DNA from 3 places in the Bradyrhizobium sp. WSM4874 genome. Region 2 is predicted to be linked to each of the others. Evidence: predicted binding sites of a transcription regulator. Region 2 holds the regulator's gene; each other region holds the start of a gene.
What was found. The regulator HrcA, encoded in region 2, represses chaperone genes, less so after heat shock. The targets are predictions, from matches to a motif close to GTTAGCACTCNCNNNNNGNGAGTGCTAAC.
Positions count from the first base shown of each region.

Region 1: AC0L3P_RS08255 (co-chaperone GroES) is a predicted target of HrcA. The motif match lies at 2,625-2,653, and genes of this name have one in related genera.
Region 3: AC0L3P_RS36250 (co-chaperone GroES) is a predicted target of HrcA. The motif match lies at 2,685-2,713, and genes of this name have one in related genera.

Region 1 covers NZ_JBVVPR010000006.1:42,633-47,486, forward strand. The annotation lists gene AC0L3P_RS08240 (O-linked N-acetylglucosamine transferase, SPINDLY family protein) at 1-1,341, shown strand, start outside; gene AC0L3P_RS08245 (cupin domain-containing protein) at 1,354-1,881, opposite strand; gene AC0L3P_RS08250 (usg protein) at 2,030-2,317, opposite strand; gene AC0L3P_RS08255 (co-chaperone GroES) at 2,696-3,010, shown strand; gene groL (chaperonin GroEL) at 3,055-4,695, shown strand.
Region 2 covers NZ_JBVVPR010000054.1:40,996-45,849, forward strand. The annotation lists gene hemW (radical SAM family heme chaperone HemW) at 1-932, opposite strand, end outside; gene rdgB (RdgB/HAM1 family non-canonical purine NTP pyrophosphatase) at 919-1,554, opposite strand; gene rph (ribonuclease PH) at 1,566-2,279, opposite strand; gene hrcA (heat-inducible transcriptional repressor HrcA) at 2,461-3,549, shown strand; gene grpE (nucleotide exchange factor GrpE) at 3,646-4,260, shown strand; gene pncA (bifunctional nicotinamidase/pyrazinamidase) at 4,337-4,854, opposite strand, start outside.
Region 3 covers NZ_JBVVPR010000064.1:7,478-12,331, reverse strand. The annotation lists gene AC0L3P_RS36265 (L,D-transpeptidase) at 1-712, opposite strand, end outside; gene AC0L3P_RS36260 (protein phosphatase CheZ) at 1,027-1,806, shown strand; gene AC0L3P_RS36255 (hypothetical protein) at 1,968-2,489, opposite strand; gene AC0L3P_RS36250 (co-chaperone GroES) at 2,803-3,099, shown strand; gene groL (chaperonin GroEL) at 3,243-4,854, shown strand, end outside.

The sequences.
Region 1 (4,854 bases), on a different contig from region 2:
GCCCACAGCCTGCTCGGCCAATGTCTCGCGGCACTTGGCCGGGTCGACGAAGCCCTCGCCAGTTTCGACAGAGCTACCGACATCGAGCCTGATCAGAGCACGATCTCGAGCAAGATATTCACCCTCGATTTTGTGGCCGACGCCAGCGTTGCGCAGCATCAGCAAGCGCGACACGTATGGTGGGAGCAGATCGGTGCGAAGATCGCCTCAGAAGCGGCGGCACCGCATGAGAACGGCCGCGATCCAAATCGCCGTCTGGTGCTGGGTTATGTCTCGTCGGATTTTCACGCACATTCGGCGGCGTTCATTTTCAAGCCGGTCCTGCAGCACCATGATCGGGCACAGTTCGAGATCGTGTGCTATGCTTGTTCAGCGAAAACGGATGCGACGACTCGCGAATTTCAGGGGATCGCCGATCGCTGGCGCGACGCCTCACAATGGTCCGACGATCGCCTTGCCGCTCAGATCCGCGCCGACGGCATCGATATCCTGATCGATCTGTCCGGCCACACCAGCGGAAACCGCCTCGGTGTGTTTGCGCGCAAGCCGGCACCTGTCCAGGCGCATGGCTGGGGCCACGGTACCGGCACCGGGTTGCCAACGATCGATTATCTATTCTCGGACCCGGTCGCAATACCTGTCGCGGTTCGGCACCTGTTTGCGGAGACCATCGTAGACCTGCCGTGCTTCGTGACGCTGGCGCCGCTGCCGGCCGGGATTGCTCGGGCGCCGACGCCGGCGATTGCGAACGGCTTAATCACATTCGGTGTTTTCAACCGCATTAGCAAGATTTCGAACGAGGCGGTGGAAGTCTGGTCCAGGATTCTCGAGCGGGTGCCGGGTTCGCGACTGCTGATCAAGGATACTGCGCTGGACGCTCAGCTGGTCCGCGACAATCTGCTGGCGCGGTTTGCCGCTTGCCGGCTGCCGGCCGAACGCGTCGATCTGCTCGGAGCCACGTCACGAGACGAACATCTGGCAGCGTTCAATCGCGTCGATATTGGCCTCGATCCATTCCCGCAGAATGGCGGCGTCAGCACGTGGGAAGCCTTGCAGATGGGCGTGCCGGTGGTGGCGAAGCTCGGTCACAGCCTGCCGAGCCGTGCTGCCGGTTCCATCCTCACCGCGCTGGGCCTGCCGGAGTGGGTCGCGGAGAGCGATGAGGCCTATGTCGAAATCGCAGCGAGCCGTGGGTTGCAGATCGGCGAGCTCGATAAGTTGCGCGGCGAACTGCCCGGGCAGATCAGGGCTGCCGCCGCCGGCAACCCCGTCTCATACGCGCAAGCGGTGGACGATGCCTATCGCGCGATGTGGAAACGCTATTGCAACGACGGCGGCTGATCTCCGCCTCGTCTACGCCTTCAACTCCACCGTCCTGAACTCCGCCGGCAGGATCACCTCCAGCAGCTCGACGTCGTCCGAATAGTCCAGGATCATGTGCTTGATTTTCGGCGGCTGGGTCCAGGCGCTGCCTTCCTTCATCAGCGTCTCGCCCTCTCCATCCATATAGGTCTTCACCCAGCCCTTGAGCACGTAGACCATCTGGAATTCGACGTCGTGGAAGTGCAGCTTCGACACCTCGTCCGGATTGCAAGGGCCTTGCAGCCGGATCACGTGCGCCTGCGCGAGGCCGTGGCTCGCCGCGGCGATGCCGAGATCGCGATACTTCGCGTAGGTGCGCAGACCGTCGGCCTTGAAGTCTTCCTCGCGGTGATGGCTGATGGCGATGCGCTGCTTGGGACGCGCCGGTTTTTTCGGAGTCGCAACGCGCGCTTTCGCCTTCACCGCCTTGCGCGCTACTGATCTGGTCGCGGCCTTGGCTCCGCTCCGCTTCTTCACCGCGACTTGCGATGCGCTGCGCGATTTTGCCTTCTTGGCCATGGGCGGCCTCCCCTGTTGTGATGGGGAGAGGCTAGCACAGAATGCGAAATCGTAGGGTAGGTTAGCGCTAGCGTAACCCACCGCTTCTTTCGCGACTGTTGAAGCAGTGTGGGTTACGCTGACGCTAAACCACCCTACAGCTCTGCCTTCAATGCAACCTGAATACGCCGTCCACCGCGCGCAGCTCGGCCGGTTTGATCAGCTTGGAATGCGCGACCGTGACCGAGAATAGCGGACCGTCGAGCTTCTTCTGCCAGAACGCCAGGAAATCCGTCAGCGCTGGAAATTTCGGAAACATGTCGTAGTTCTGCCAGACATAGGTCTGGAGCAGCGAGCGATGATCCGGCATCCGGTAGAGAATTTCGGCCGTCGTCAGCCCGTAACCCAGCACCTGTTTCCGGAAGTCGTCGGAAACAACCCCAACTCGCGAGACCATGCCAACCTCCTTTGCAGGAGCGCATATTCAAGGGGTGGCTTTCCGGTACGCGCCCTACGAGCCACCCGGTGGAGATGCGCTCACATGAGTGAAATGTGACGCAAACTGACAATCCATCTCAAGCCCAAAAGTTTAACAAGCTGTTGAAATTCAATGCGTTAGCAGCAGATGCGGCTCCGTGCTAATACGGGCGCCGAGCGCGATTAACGATGGAAAGAGATTTTGGCAGGCAGCGCTTCCGAGTGCTATTTTTCTGCTACAAGCCCTTGCTCCCGCCAAAATCCTGCCTTATCTCAGCTGTGCCTGTGCTAGCACTCGCCGGCACAGACTGCTAACAATCCAAAATGCCCAACTCGTGCAAAAGCTTAGGAGAACTGCATGAATTTCCGTCCGCTTCACGACCGCGTCGTGGTCAAGCGCATCGACGCAGAAGAGAAGACCGCTGGCGGCATCATCATTCCCGACACGGCGAAGGAAAAGCCCTCGCAGGGCGAGATCGTCGCCGTCGGCCCGGGTGGCCGCGACGAAGCTGGCAAGCTGATCCCGATCGACCTGAAGGTCGGCGACCGCGTGCTGTTCGGCAAGTGGTCCGGCACCGAGGTCAAGATCGACAACGTCGACCTGCTGATCATGAAGGAAAGCGACATCATGGGCGTCCTCGACGTCCCCGCTTCCAAGAAGAAGGCGGCCTAAGAGCCCCTCTCTTATCCAGTTAAACACCTAAGGAAAAAATCCAGATGGCAGCTAAAGAAGTCAAATTCTCCGTCGATGCACGCGACAAGATGCTTCGCGGCGTCGACATTCTCGCCAACGCGGTGAAGGTCACGCTCGGTCCGAAGGGCCGCAACGTCGTGCTCGACAAGTCGTTCGGCGCTCCCCGCATCACCAAGGACGGCGTCACCGTCGCCAAGGAGATCGAGCTCGAAGACAAGTTCGAGAACATGGGCGCGCAGATGGTGCGCGAAGTCGCTTCGAAGTCCGCTGACGCGGCCGGCGACGGCACCACCACCGCCACCGTGCTGGCCCAGGCGATCGTGCGCGAAGGCGCCAAGTCGGTTGCCGCCGGCATGAACCCGATGGACCTGAAGCGCGGTATCGACCTCGCGGTCGAAGCCGTCGTTGCGGACCTCGTCAAGAACTCCAAGAAGGTCACCTCGAACGACGAGATCGCCCAGGTCGGCACCATCTCGGCCAACGGTGACGCGGAGATCGGCAAGTTCCTCGCCGACGCCATGAAGAAGGTCGGCAACGAGGGTGTCATCACCGTCGAGGAAGCCAAGTCGCTCGAGACCGAGCTCGACGTCGTCGAGGGCATGCAGTTCGACCGCGGCTACATCTCGCCCTACTTCGTCACCAACGCCGACAAGATGCGCGTTGAGATGGACGACGCCTACATCCTCATCAACGAGAAGAAGCTCTCCTCGCTGAACGAGCTGCTGCCGCTGCTCGAGGCCGTGGTGCAGACCGGCAAGCCGCTGGTCATCGTCGCCGAGGACGTCGAAGGCGAAGCACTTGCGACCCTGGTCGTGAACCGTCTCCGTGGCGGCCTGAAGGTCGCGGCCGTCAAGGCTCCGGGCTTCGGCGATCGCCGCAAGGCCATGCTGCAGGACATCGCGATCCTGACCGGTGGCCAGGCGATCTCGGAAGATCTCGGCATCAAGCTCGAGAACGTCACGCTCAACATGCTCGGTCGCGCCAAGAAGGTGATGATCGACAAGGAGAACACCACGATCGTCAACGGCGCCGGCAAGAAGGCCGACATCGAAGCGCGCGTGGCGCAGATCAAGGCGCAGATCGAGGAGACCACCTCGGACTACGACCGTGAGAAGCTCCAGGAGCGTCTTGCCAAGCTCGCGGGCGGCGTCGCGGTGATCCGCGTCGGCGGCGCGACCGAGGTCGAGGTGAAGGAGCGCAAGGATCGCGTTGATGACGCGATGCATGCGACCCGCGCTGCGGTCGAGGAAGGTATCGTTCCTGGCGGCGGCGTGGCCCTGCTCCGTGCCTCCGAGCAGCTCAAGGGCCTGCGCACCAAGAACGACGACCAGAAGACCGGCGTCGAGATCGTGCGCAAGGCGCTCTCCGCGCCCGCTCGCCAGATCGCGATCAACGCCGGTGAAGACGGTTCCGTGATCGTCGGCAAGGTCCTCGAGAACAAGTCGTACGCCTATGGCTTCGACTCCCAGACCGGCGAATATGTCGATCTCGTCAAGAAGGGCATCATCGACCCGACGAAGGTGGTCCGTACCGCGATCCAGAACGCAGCCTCGGTTGCGGCTCTCTTGATCACCACGGAAGCCATGGTCGCCGAGCTGCCCAAGAAGGGCGGCGCCGGTCCGGCGATGCCCCCGGGCGGCGGCATGGGCGGCATGGACTTCTAAGTCCAGCCATTCCGACAAACGACAAAATGCGAAACCCCGGCAGCGATGCCGGGGTTTTTGTTTTTGCAGGATCGCTTCGCGCGCCCCATGATCACAGCCCTTAGCCCGGATGGAGCGCCGCGCAATCCGGGGCACCGTGTCCGGCGCGGGCAGTTCTCC
Region 2 (4,854 bases):
TTGAGGAGGTCGTCGGTGACGTTGCCGTGGCCGTTGGTCTCGACCCGCATCAGCCAGGCTTCGGGACGCTTTTCGGTGGCGGTTGCGTGCCTGATACCATCGATGTCGAGCCGGCCATGGGCGCCGGGGCCGATGCCGGCATATTCCTCGCCGCGCCAGTAGACCAGATTGTGCCGGCACTCGGCGCCGCGCCGCGCGTGATTTGAAATCTCGTAGGCGGGCAGGCCGAGCTTGTCGCAGGTCTCCTGCGTAACGTCGTAGAGCGCGCGTGCGATCGCTTCATCCGGCGTCTTCAGCTTGCCGGCCTGATGCAGGCCGAAGAACGGCGTGCCTTCTTCGATCGTCAATTGATAGAGCGACAGATGCTCGGCTGCCTCGTCGATCGCGAGACGCAATTCATCGGCCCACATCGCCGGCGTCTGGTCGGGACGAGCGTAGATCAGGTCGAACGAATAACGATCGAACGAGCGGCGCGCGATGGCGACGGCATCGAGTGCCTCGCGCGCGCTGTGCATGCGGCCTAGCGCCTTCAGCGAGGCATCGTCGAGCGCCTGCACGCCGAGCGAGACGCGATTGACGCCGGCGGCGCGATAGCCGGCGAAGCGCGTAGCCTCGACGCTGGTCGGGTTTGCCTCCAGCGTGACTTCGACGTCTTTCGCCACGGTCCAGTGCTTGCCGATGGCGTCGAGCACAGCGCCGACGGTTGCGGGCTGCATCAGCGAGGGCGTACCACCGCCGAGAAAGATCGAGGTGACTTCGCGGCCGGGCGAACGTTGCGCGGTCGTTTCGATCTCACGCGCGAATGCCGACGCAAACCGCGCCTCGTCGATCGCGGCATGGCGAACGTGGCTGTTGAAGTCGCAATAGGGGCACTTCGACAGGCAGAACGGCCAGTGCACGTAGACGCCGAAGGCTTCCTTAGCGCGGCTCAAGGCAGATCTCCGCCAGTTTCACGAAGGCGCGGGCACGGTGCGACAGGCCGAGACCGAGCGGCGGCAGGCCGTGCTTCTCGATGCTCTCCATCTCGCCGAAGGTGCGGCTGTGGCCGTCGGGCAAAAACATCGGGTCATACCCGAAGCCGGCGGTGCCGCGCGGCGGCCACACCAGCGTGCCGTCGACGTGCGCCTCGACCTCTTCGAGATGATCGTCGGGCCATGCAACGCAGAGCGCGGAAACGAAGTGCGCCTTGCGCTTGGCGGGCGTGGTCGCGCCGCGCTCCTGCAACAGCCGCTCGATCCGTGCCATCGCCGCGGCAAAATCCTTGTTCGGCCCGGCCCAGCGCGCCGAGTAGATGCCGGGCGCGCCGTCGAGCGCGTCGACCACGATGCCGGAATCATCGGCGAAAGACGGCAGCTTCGTCGCCTGCGCTGCCGCGATGGCCTTGATCGCGGCATTGCTGCGGAAATCGTTCCCGGTCTCTTCCGGCTCGGGAAGGCCTAATTCGCCGGCTGACACCGCGTCGATGCCGTAAGGCGCGAGCAGCTCCTTCATCTCGGCGAGCTTGCCGGGATTATGGGTCGCGATGACGAGCTTTCCGGTGATTCGGCGATGCATCGGCCTATTGACTACGCTACCGCCAGTTTCTGCAAGTCCACGAGACGCGCGACGCCCTTGCGCGCCAGCGCCATCAGCGCCAGGAACTCGGCTTCCGTGAACGGCTCGCGTTCCGCGGTGCCCTGGACTTCGATGATGCGGCCATCGCCCGTCATGACGAAATTGGCGTCGGTATCGGCTTCGGAGTCCTCGGCATAGTCGAGGTCGAGCACGGGCGTGCCCTTGTAGATGCCGCAGGAGATCGCGGCGACGTTGTCGCGCAACACATTGGCTTTGACCATGTTGCGCGCCTTCATCCAGGTGATGCAATCGGCGAGGGCGACCCAGGCGCCGGTGATCGAGGCCGTGCGGGTGCCGCCGTCGGCCTGCAGCACGTCGCAATCGACCGTGATCTGGCGCTCACCGAGCGCTTCGAGATTAATGATGGTGCGAAGCGAGCGGCCGATCAGGCGCTGAATTTCGACGGTGCGGCCGCTCTGCTTTCCGGCGGAGGCCTCGCGGCGGGTGCGTTCCGAGGTCGCGCGCGGCAGCATGCCGTATTCGGCGGTAACCCAGCCACGGCCTTGGCCCTTCAGCCATGGCGGCAGGCGGTCTTCCAGCGTGGCGGTGACCAGCACGTGGGTGTCGCCGAATTTCACCAGGCACGAGCCTTCCGCATATTTGACCACGCCGCGCTCCAGCGTTACGGGGCGCAATTCGTCGGGCGCACGGCGGCTTGGCCGCATGGGAAATCCTCCAAAACTCTCGGAAAGGGGCTGTTGGCGGTGCTTGTAGGTGGGGTGAGGGTGGGCGGCAAGGGGGAAGATCGAGGCCTTATTCACCCCCGATTTTCAATCCGCGAACGCCACGCTTGTCAGAAGCCCCAGGGATAGACAAATTACCTGTATCTGAGAGGAGTTACCGTCTGTGGCCCATCACGATCCGATCCATCTGATCGCGCCGCGCGCGGGCCTCGCCCAGCTCAACGAGCGTTCCCGCGACATCTTTCGTCAAATCGTCGAAAGCTACCTCGCGACGGGGGAGCCGGTGGGCTCGCGCAATATTTCGCGCCTGATTGCCATGCCGCTGTCGCCCGCCTCGGTCCGCAACGTCATGGCAGACCTGGAACAGCTCGGCCTGATCTACGCCCCGCATACCTCCGCCGGCCGGCTGCCGACGGAACTCGGCCTGCGGTTCTTCGTCGACGCCCTGATGCAGGTCGGCGACCTCAATGACAGTGAACGGCAGGCGATCCAGAGCCAGTTGACCTCCGTGGGCCACGCGCAATCGGTCGAGGCTGCGCTCGAGGAGGCCTTGACGCGGCTCTCCGGCCTGACCCGCGCAGCCGCCGTCGTGCTGACGCCGAAATCCAATGCGCGGCTGAAACATATCGAATTCGTCCGCTTGGAACCGGAAAAGGCATTGGTGATCCTGGTCGGCGAGGACGGGCAGGTCGAAAACCGCGTGTTGACGCTGCCGCCGGGGGTTCCATCCTCGGCGTTGACCGAAGCCGGCAACTTCCTCAATGCACGTATCCGTGGCCGGACCCTGGCCGAGGCCCGGCTGGAGCTCGAGACCGCGCTCGGAGAGGCGCGGACCGAGCTCGATCAGCTGACGCACAAGGTGATCTCGGCCGGCATCGCCAGCTGGTCGGGCGGCGAAAACGAGGATCGCCAGCTGATCGTCCGCGGCCACGCCAATCTCCTCGAGGATTTGCATGCGCTGGAGGATCTCGAGCGCGTTCGCCTGCTGTTCGACGATCTCGAGACCAAGCGCGGCGTGATCGACCTGCTCGGCCGGGCCGAGACCGCGGAAGGCGTGCGGATCTTCATCGGTAGTGAGAACAAGCTGTTCTCGCTGTCGGGCTCGTCCACCATCATCTCGCCCTATCGGGATGCCGCCGGCCATATCGTCGGCGTTTTGGGCGTGATCGGGCCGACGCGGCTGAATTATGCCCGTGTGATCCCGACCGTGGACTACGCTGCCCGCATCGTCAGCCGGCTCCTGGGGGGCTGACCGGCGTCTCTCCCGATCACGGGCGCTTGATTTTCGGCGCCCGAAGCACGATATCCGGGCCAGAAACCCCCTGAGACGAATGCGAAAAGAGAGCCGATGACCGATCGAGACCGGCAACCCGAAGACACGAGTGCTGCGGCCGGCGAGCCCGTGGTGTCAAAACCCTACATCATGCCCGACGATCCCGAGCCCGGCTCGGTCGAGCTCCTGCAGAAGGAAGCCGCCGAGGCGCGCGACCGCATGCTGCGGACGCTGGCCGAGATGGAGAATTTGCGCAAGCGCACCGCCAAGGAGGTCGCTGACTCCAAGCTCTACGGGGTCACCGGCTTTGCCCGCGACGTGCTCGACATCGCCGACAACCTCCAGCGCGCGCTCGATGCCGTTCCGGCCGAAGCCCGTGCGGCGGCCGATGCGGGCCTGGCCTCGCTGATCGAAGGTGTCGAGCTGACCGAGCGCTCGCTGCTCAGCGCGCTGGAAAAACACGGCGTGAAGAAATTCGACCCCTTGGGCCAGAAGTTCGACCCGAACTTCCAGCAGGCGATGTTCGAGGTGCCCGATGCGTCGGTGCCCGCAGGCACCGTCGTGCAGGTCATGCAGGCCGGCTACACCATCGGCGAGCGCGTGCTGCGTCCCGCCTTGGTCGGTGTCGCCAAGGGCGGCGCCAAGGCTGCGCCCGCCAACAGCAACGAGCCGAACGGCGCGGCCAACTGATCGATCCTCATGGTGAGGAAGCGCGCGCGAAGGGCGCGCTCCTCAGGATGAGGGTCTGGCAGTTCGGTCGCGCCTGTTACGCGCTCGCCGCGATATCCGCGGACTGAATCCGCTTCACGCCGGCCTTGGCCATATCGGCCCAGGCTTTTGCGAGCGAGCCCTGATTGTCGATGCCGCGGCAGGCGTCTTCCACCACATAGACCTCGAAGCCCGCCTTGCGCGCGTCGAGCGCGGTCCAGGCGACGCAGAAATCCGTCGCCAGCCCCGCGACGAACACACGCTTGATCTTGCGCCCCTTCAGATAGCCGGCAAGGCCGGTCGAGGTCTTGCCGTCGGCTTCGAGGAAGGCCGAATAGCTGTCGACGTCCTTGTGAAAACCCTTGCGGATGATGAGCTCGGCGTGCGGGATCGCAAGGTCCTTCGACAGCGCGGCGCCGTCGGTGCCCTGCACGCAATGGTCGGGCCACAGCACCTGCTTGCCGTAGGGAAGGTCTACGGTCTCGAACGGCTTCTTGCCGGCGTGGACTGACGCGAAGGAAATATGGCCCTGCGTGTGCCAGTCCTGCGTCATCACCACGTTCGAAAATGCTTTCG
Region 3 (4,854 bases), on a different contig from region 2:
CGTTGGTGCCGATGGTCCAGGGCTCGTTGGAGCCGTGGATACGGTAGAGCGTCGAACCGAGATACATCGCGCGCGCGCCGAGCGGATTTTCCGGGCCGCCTTCCATGTGCCTGGGTAGGTCGGGGCGGCGCGCGATCATTTCCGCCGGCGGGGTCCAGGCCGGCCATTCGCGCTTGGCCGTGATCGACTTCACGCCGGACCAGGTGAAGCCGGGACGCCCGACGCCGATGCCGTAGCGCATCGCCCGGCCGTTGCCCTCGACGAGGTAGAGGAATTTGTTCGGCGTATCGACCACGATCGTGCCTGCGCTTTCGTTGCCGCTATAGTCAACGAGTTGTTTCTCGAATCTCGGGTCGAACTGACGCTGCCGCGGATCGACCGCCTCCTGCTGGAGACCTGCGCCCTGCATCTGCGGCTCGCCCATCGGCGGCAGGCGGCGCTGGTCATAATAACCTGGCTGCTGCTGATACATCGGCTGCTGCGGAGCGTAGGCCGGACCGCGACCGGGCCCGTCGCCGAATATGAACTCGATGAAGCCGCCGCCCATGTTTGAATTGGAGGCGACCCGGACCGGCGCAGGCGGCACCTGCGGCTGGTAGAGCACCGCGGGCGGATCGTTCGGCACGCTATTGTCGAAAGCGCTGGCGCTGTTGGCGCCCGCAATGAAGGTGCAAGCGCTGCCAAGCAGCGCGACAGACATTTTCTTGAACATCGACGTACTCTGTACTGTTTCGTCTAGATCACATGCGTCGTGGCGAGGTGATGGCTGATCCGCTCCCGCGACGTGGTCAATAAAGAGCAAAAGCCGGTTTGTTTGGTAAACGGAAACGCCATTTCGATTCACCACGTCGTCGGCAGCGGTGCTATTTGGCGATCAGCGTTTATTTTCGATGAACGCCGCGCACCCATGGTTAATCGCCCGTTTGCAAGCCGTCGCGCACAACCGCACGACAGTTCCGGCTGTGAACTTCGTGTTAAATCGCTTCTGCCTACAAAGACGCGTGAGTGAGGTGGGGGGAGTTCTTGATGGCTATTCACCGCAAACGTTTTCGTGTCGAAGAGGCTATTGTCGGCGAGATGCCAAGCCCCGAAATGATTGAGGAGGCTGCGCCGATGCATAGCGAGATCATGGCCGAGTTGCGTGCGATCCGTGCACAGATGGCGAAGGGGACCGCGCCCCTGTCCGGCAGCGCCGCCATGGCCGCGATCGACGCCTCCACCGCCCACGAGCTCTCCGAAGCCCGTACCATGCTCGATACTTACCGGGCGCAGATCGAGCAGTGCGAGAAGCTGAAGGTCGAGCTCGACCTCATCCACGACGCCATCGACCGTACCAAGCGCGAGATCGCGACACTGCATGGCAAGAGCTTCGACGGCGGCGAAATGGCCAAGGTCAATGGCGAGCTCGGCGCGGTCGTTGGCGGCACCGAACAGGCGACCCAGCAGATCCTCGAAGCCGCCGAGTCGATCGACCAGGCGGCCAGCGCGATGGCCAAGGTGCAATCGGCCGATCAGCAGAAGCGGCTCGCCGACGATATCCAGGAACGCGTCATCTCGATCTTCGAAGCCTGCAACTTCCAGGACCTGACCGGCCAGCGCATCAGCAAGGTCATGACCACGATGAAGTTCATCGAGCAGCACATCAACTCCATGATGGAAATCTGGGGCGGCGTCGACGCGATCAAGTCCCACGTCGTGCCGCAGGTCGACACCCGCAGCGACGACGACAAGCTTCTCAACGGCCCGAAGCTCGCCGGCGACGTCGGCCACGCCTCGCAGGACGACATCGACGCGCTGTTCGACTGAGCGGACGCGACACTCTGAAAAACAAAACGCCGGCGCAAGCCGGCGTTTTTTTCGTCATTGCGAGCGAAGCGAAGCAATCCAGCCTGGGTCCGCGGAGGCAGCCTGGATTGCTTCGTCGCTTCGCTCCTCGCAACGACGAGTTGGCTAGGCCGGCGCCCCGATCACGCCCTCGGCGCGCAGCGGACGTAGACCATGTTGCCGTAGCGGGTGGCGGCGTCCTTGTCGATGAAACGGGTGATGAGGACGCGGCCATCGAAGGAGACGATCTCGCGGTCCTGATCGCCGGGCGTCGGACCCGCCGGCCCGATATAGTTCTTGCCGCTGGGCGAACCCTTCAGCCGCAGCTCCTGCGGTGTTGCCTGGTCCGCCAGATGCATGATCACGCCGCCGGAGGAGCCGGCGGTGATCACGTAAGGATTTTTGCATTGGGCCCGGGCGGCAGCCTCGGTGCGGGCGCGGTCGGCCGGGTTCTGGAACGAGGCGAGGCCCCAGCGCCCGACGATCTCGTCGGCGCGGATCGACGCGGGCATTTCGGGGCCGGTGCCGGGCTCGGCCTCGGGGGGCGGTGAGGACGAAGAAAAGGACGGCAGGCTCATGCCGCCGCCGCAGGCGCCAAGCAGCAGCGCCATGCAAGAAGCCATCGCCAGATTGGCGACCGTGCGCGCGTGAGCTGAACTGATCATGGCATTCCCCCGGACAAAACCATGGCCGCACCCCTTACGCAGCCAAGCGCAAAACCGCTGCCGGAGCAATGACGTCCTTTAATACGCCGGCGCCCCGAACAAGTTTCCAATGTCACCATCCTATATCCGTCTCACCAATCGCTTAACCACCTTTGCTTGACAGGATCGCGGCCAAGCCATATTCCCGGACGCACCATTAGCACTCTGAAAGATGGATTGCTAACGCGCGCCGATCGATCCTCGGGAAGGGTGGACGGAAGCGCCGCCCGCCCACTGCCTCTCCTTCCGAAGCGAGCCTCCAAAGGGAAACGTCATGACTAAATCCAAATTTCGTCCGCTGCATGACCGTGTCGTGGTCAAACGTATCGACGCCGAGTCAAAGACCAAGGGCGGCATCATCATTCCGGATACGGCCAAGGAAAAGCCGTCCCAGGGCGAAGTCGTCGCCGTCGGCCCCGGTGGCCGCGACGAGGCCGGCAAGCTGATCCCGATCGACCTCAAGGTCGGCGACCGTGTGCTGTTTGGCAAGTGGTCGGGCACCGAGGTCAAGATCGACAACGATGAGCTCCTGATCATGAAGGAGTCGGACATCATGGGCGTGATGGCCTAAGGCCAGACGCCTGAACGGCCGCTGAATGCATGCCCGGGTCACTCGATCCGGGCATGCATCATTCCGCCGGGTTCGATCGCGGACCCCGGGATGAGGCGACCCAATAAGCAAGACACATCACGAAACAAGAGGAATTGCAGACCATGGCTGCCAAAGACGTCAAGTTTTCCGGAGACGCGCGCGATCGCATGCTGCGCGGCGTCGATATTCTCGCCAACGCCGTCAAGGTGACGCTCGGCCCGAAGGGCCGCAACGTGCTCATCGAGAAGTCGTTCGGCGCGCCCCGCATCACCAAGGACGGCGTCACCGTCGCCAAGGAGATCGAGCTTGAGGACAAGTTCGAGAACATGGGCGCCCAGATGGTGCGTGAGGTCGCCTCCAAGACCAACGACCTCGCCGGCGACGGCACCACCACCGCGACCGTGCTGGCCCAGTCCATCGTGCGCGAAGGCGCCAAGTCGGTTGCGGCCGGCATGAACCCGATGGACCTCAAGCGCGGCATCGACATCGCGGTCGCGGCCGTCGTCAAGGACATCGAGAAGCGCGCCAAGCCGGTCGCCGCCTCCTCCGAGGTCGCCCAGGTCGGCACCATCTCGGCCAACGGCGATGCCGCCATCGGCAAGATGATCGCGCAGGCGATGCAGAAGGTCGGCAACGAGGGCGTCATCACCGTCGAGGAGAACAAGTCGCTCGACACCGAGGTGGACATCGTCGAGGGCATGAAGTTCGACCGCGGCTATCTCAGCCCCTACTTCGTCACCAACCCCGAGAAGATGACGGCCGAGCTCGAGGATGCCTACATCCTCCTGCACGAGAAGAAGCTGTCAGGCCTGCAGGCCATGCTGCCGGTGCTTGAAGCCGTGGTGCAGTCGGGCAAGCCGCTCGTCATCATCGCCGAGGACGTCGAGGGCGAGGCGCTGGCCACCCTGGTCGTCAACCGCCTCCGTGGCGGCCTGAAAGTCGCCGCCGTCAAGGCGCCGGGCTTCGGTGACCGCCGCAAGGCCATGCTCGAGGACCTCGCGATCCTCACCGGCGGCCAGCTGATCTCCGAAGACCTCGGCATGAAGCTCGAGAACGTCACGGTGAAGATGCTTGGGCGCGCGGGCAAGGTGGTGATCGACAAGGAGAACACCACGATCGTCAAGGGCGCCGGCAAGAAGCCGGAGATCGAGGCCCGCGTCGGCCAGATCAAGGCCCAGATCGAGGAGACCACCTCGGATTACGACCGTGAGAAGCTCCAGGAGCGCCTCGCCAAGCTCGCAGGCGGCGTCGCGGTGATCCGCGTCGGCGGCGCCACCGAGATCGAGGTCAAGGAGAAGAAGGACCGCGTCGAGGACGCGCTCAACGCCACCCGCGCCGCGGTGCAGGAAGGCATCGTCCCCGGTGGCGGCGTCGCGCTGCTCCGCGCCAAGAAGGCGGTCGGCCGTCTGACCAACGCCAATGCCGACGTCCAGGCCGGCATCAACATCGTGCTGAAGGCGCTGGAAGCCCCGATCCGCCAGATCTCCGAGAACGCGGGCGTGGAAGGCTCGATCGTCGTCGGCAAGATCCTGGAGAACAAGTCGGAGACCTTCGGCTTCGACGCCCAGACCGAGGAGTATGTCGACATGGTCGAGAAGGGCATCATCGACCCCGCCAAGGTGGTGCGCACCGCGCTCCAGGACGCCGCGTCGATCGCCGGCCTGCTGGTGACCACCGAGGCCATGGTCGCCGAGTCACCGAAGAAGGACGCCGCGCCCGGCATGCCGGCCGGTG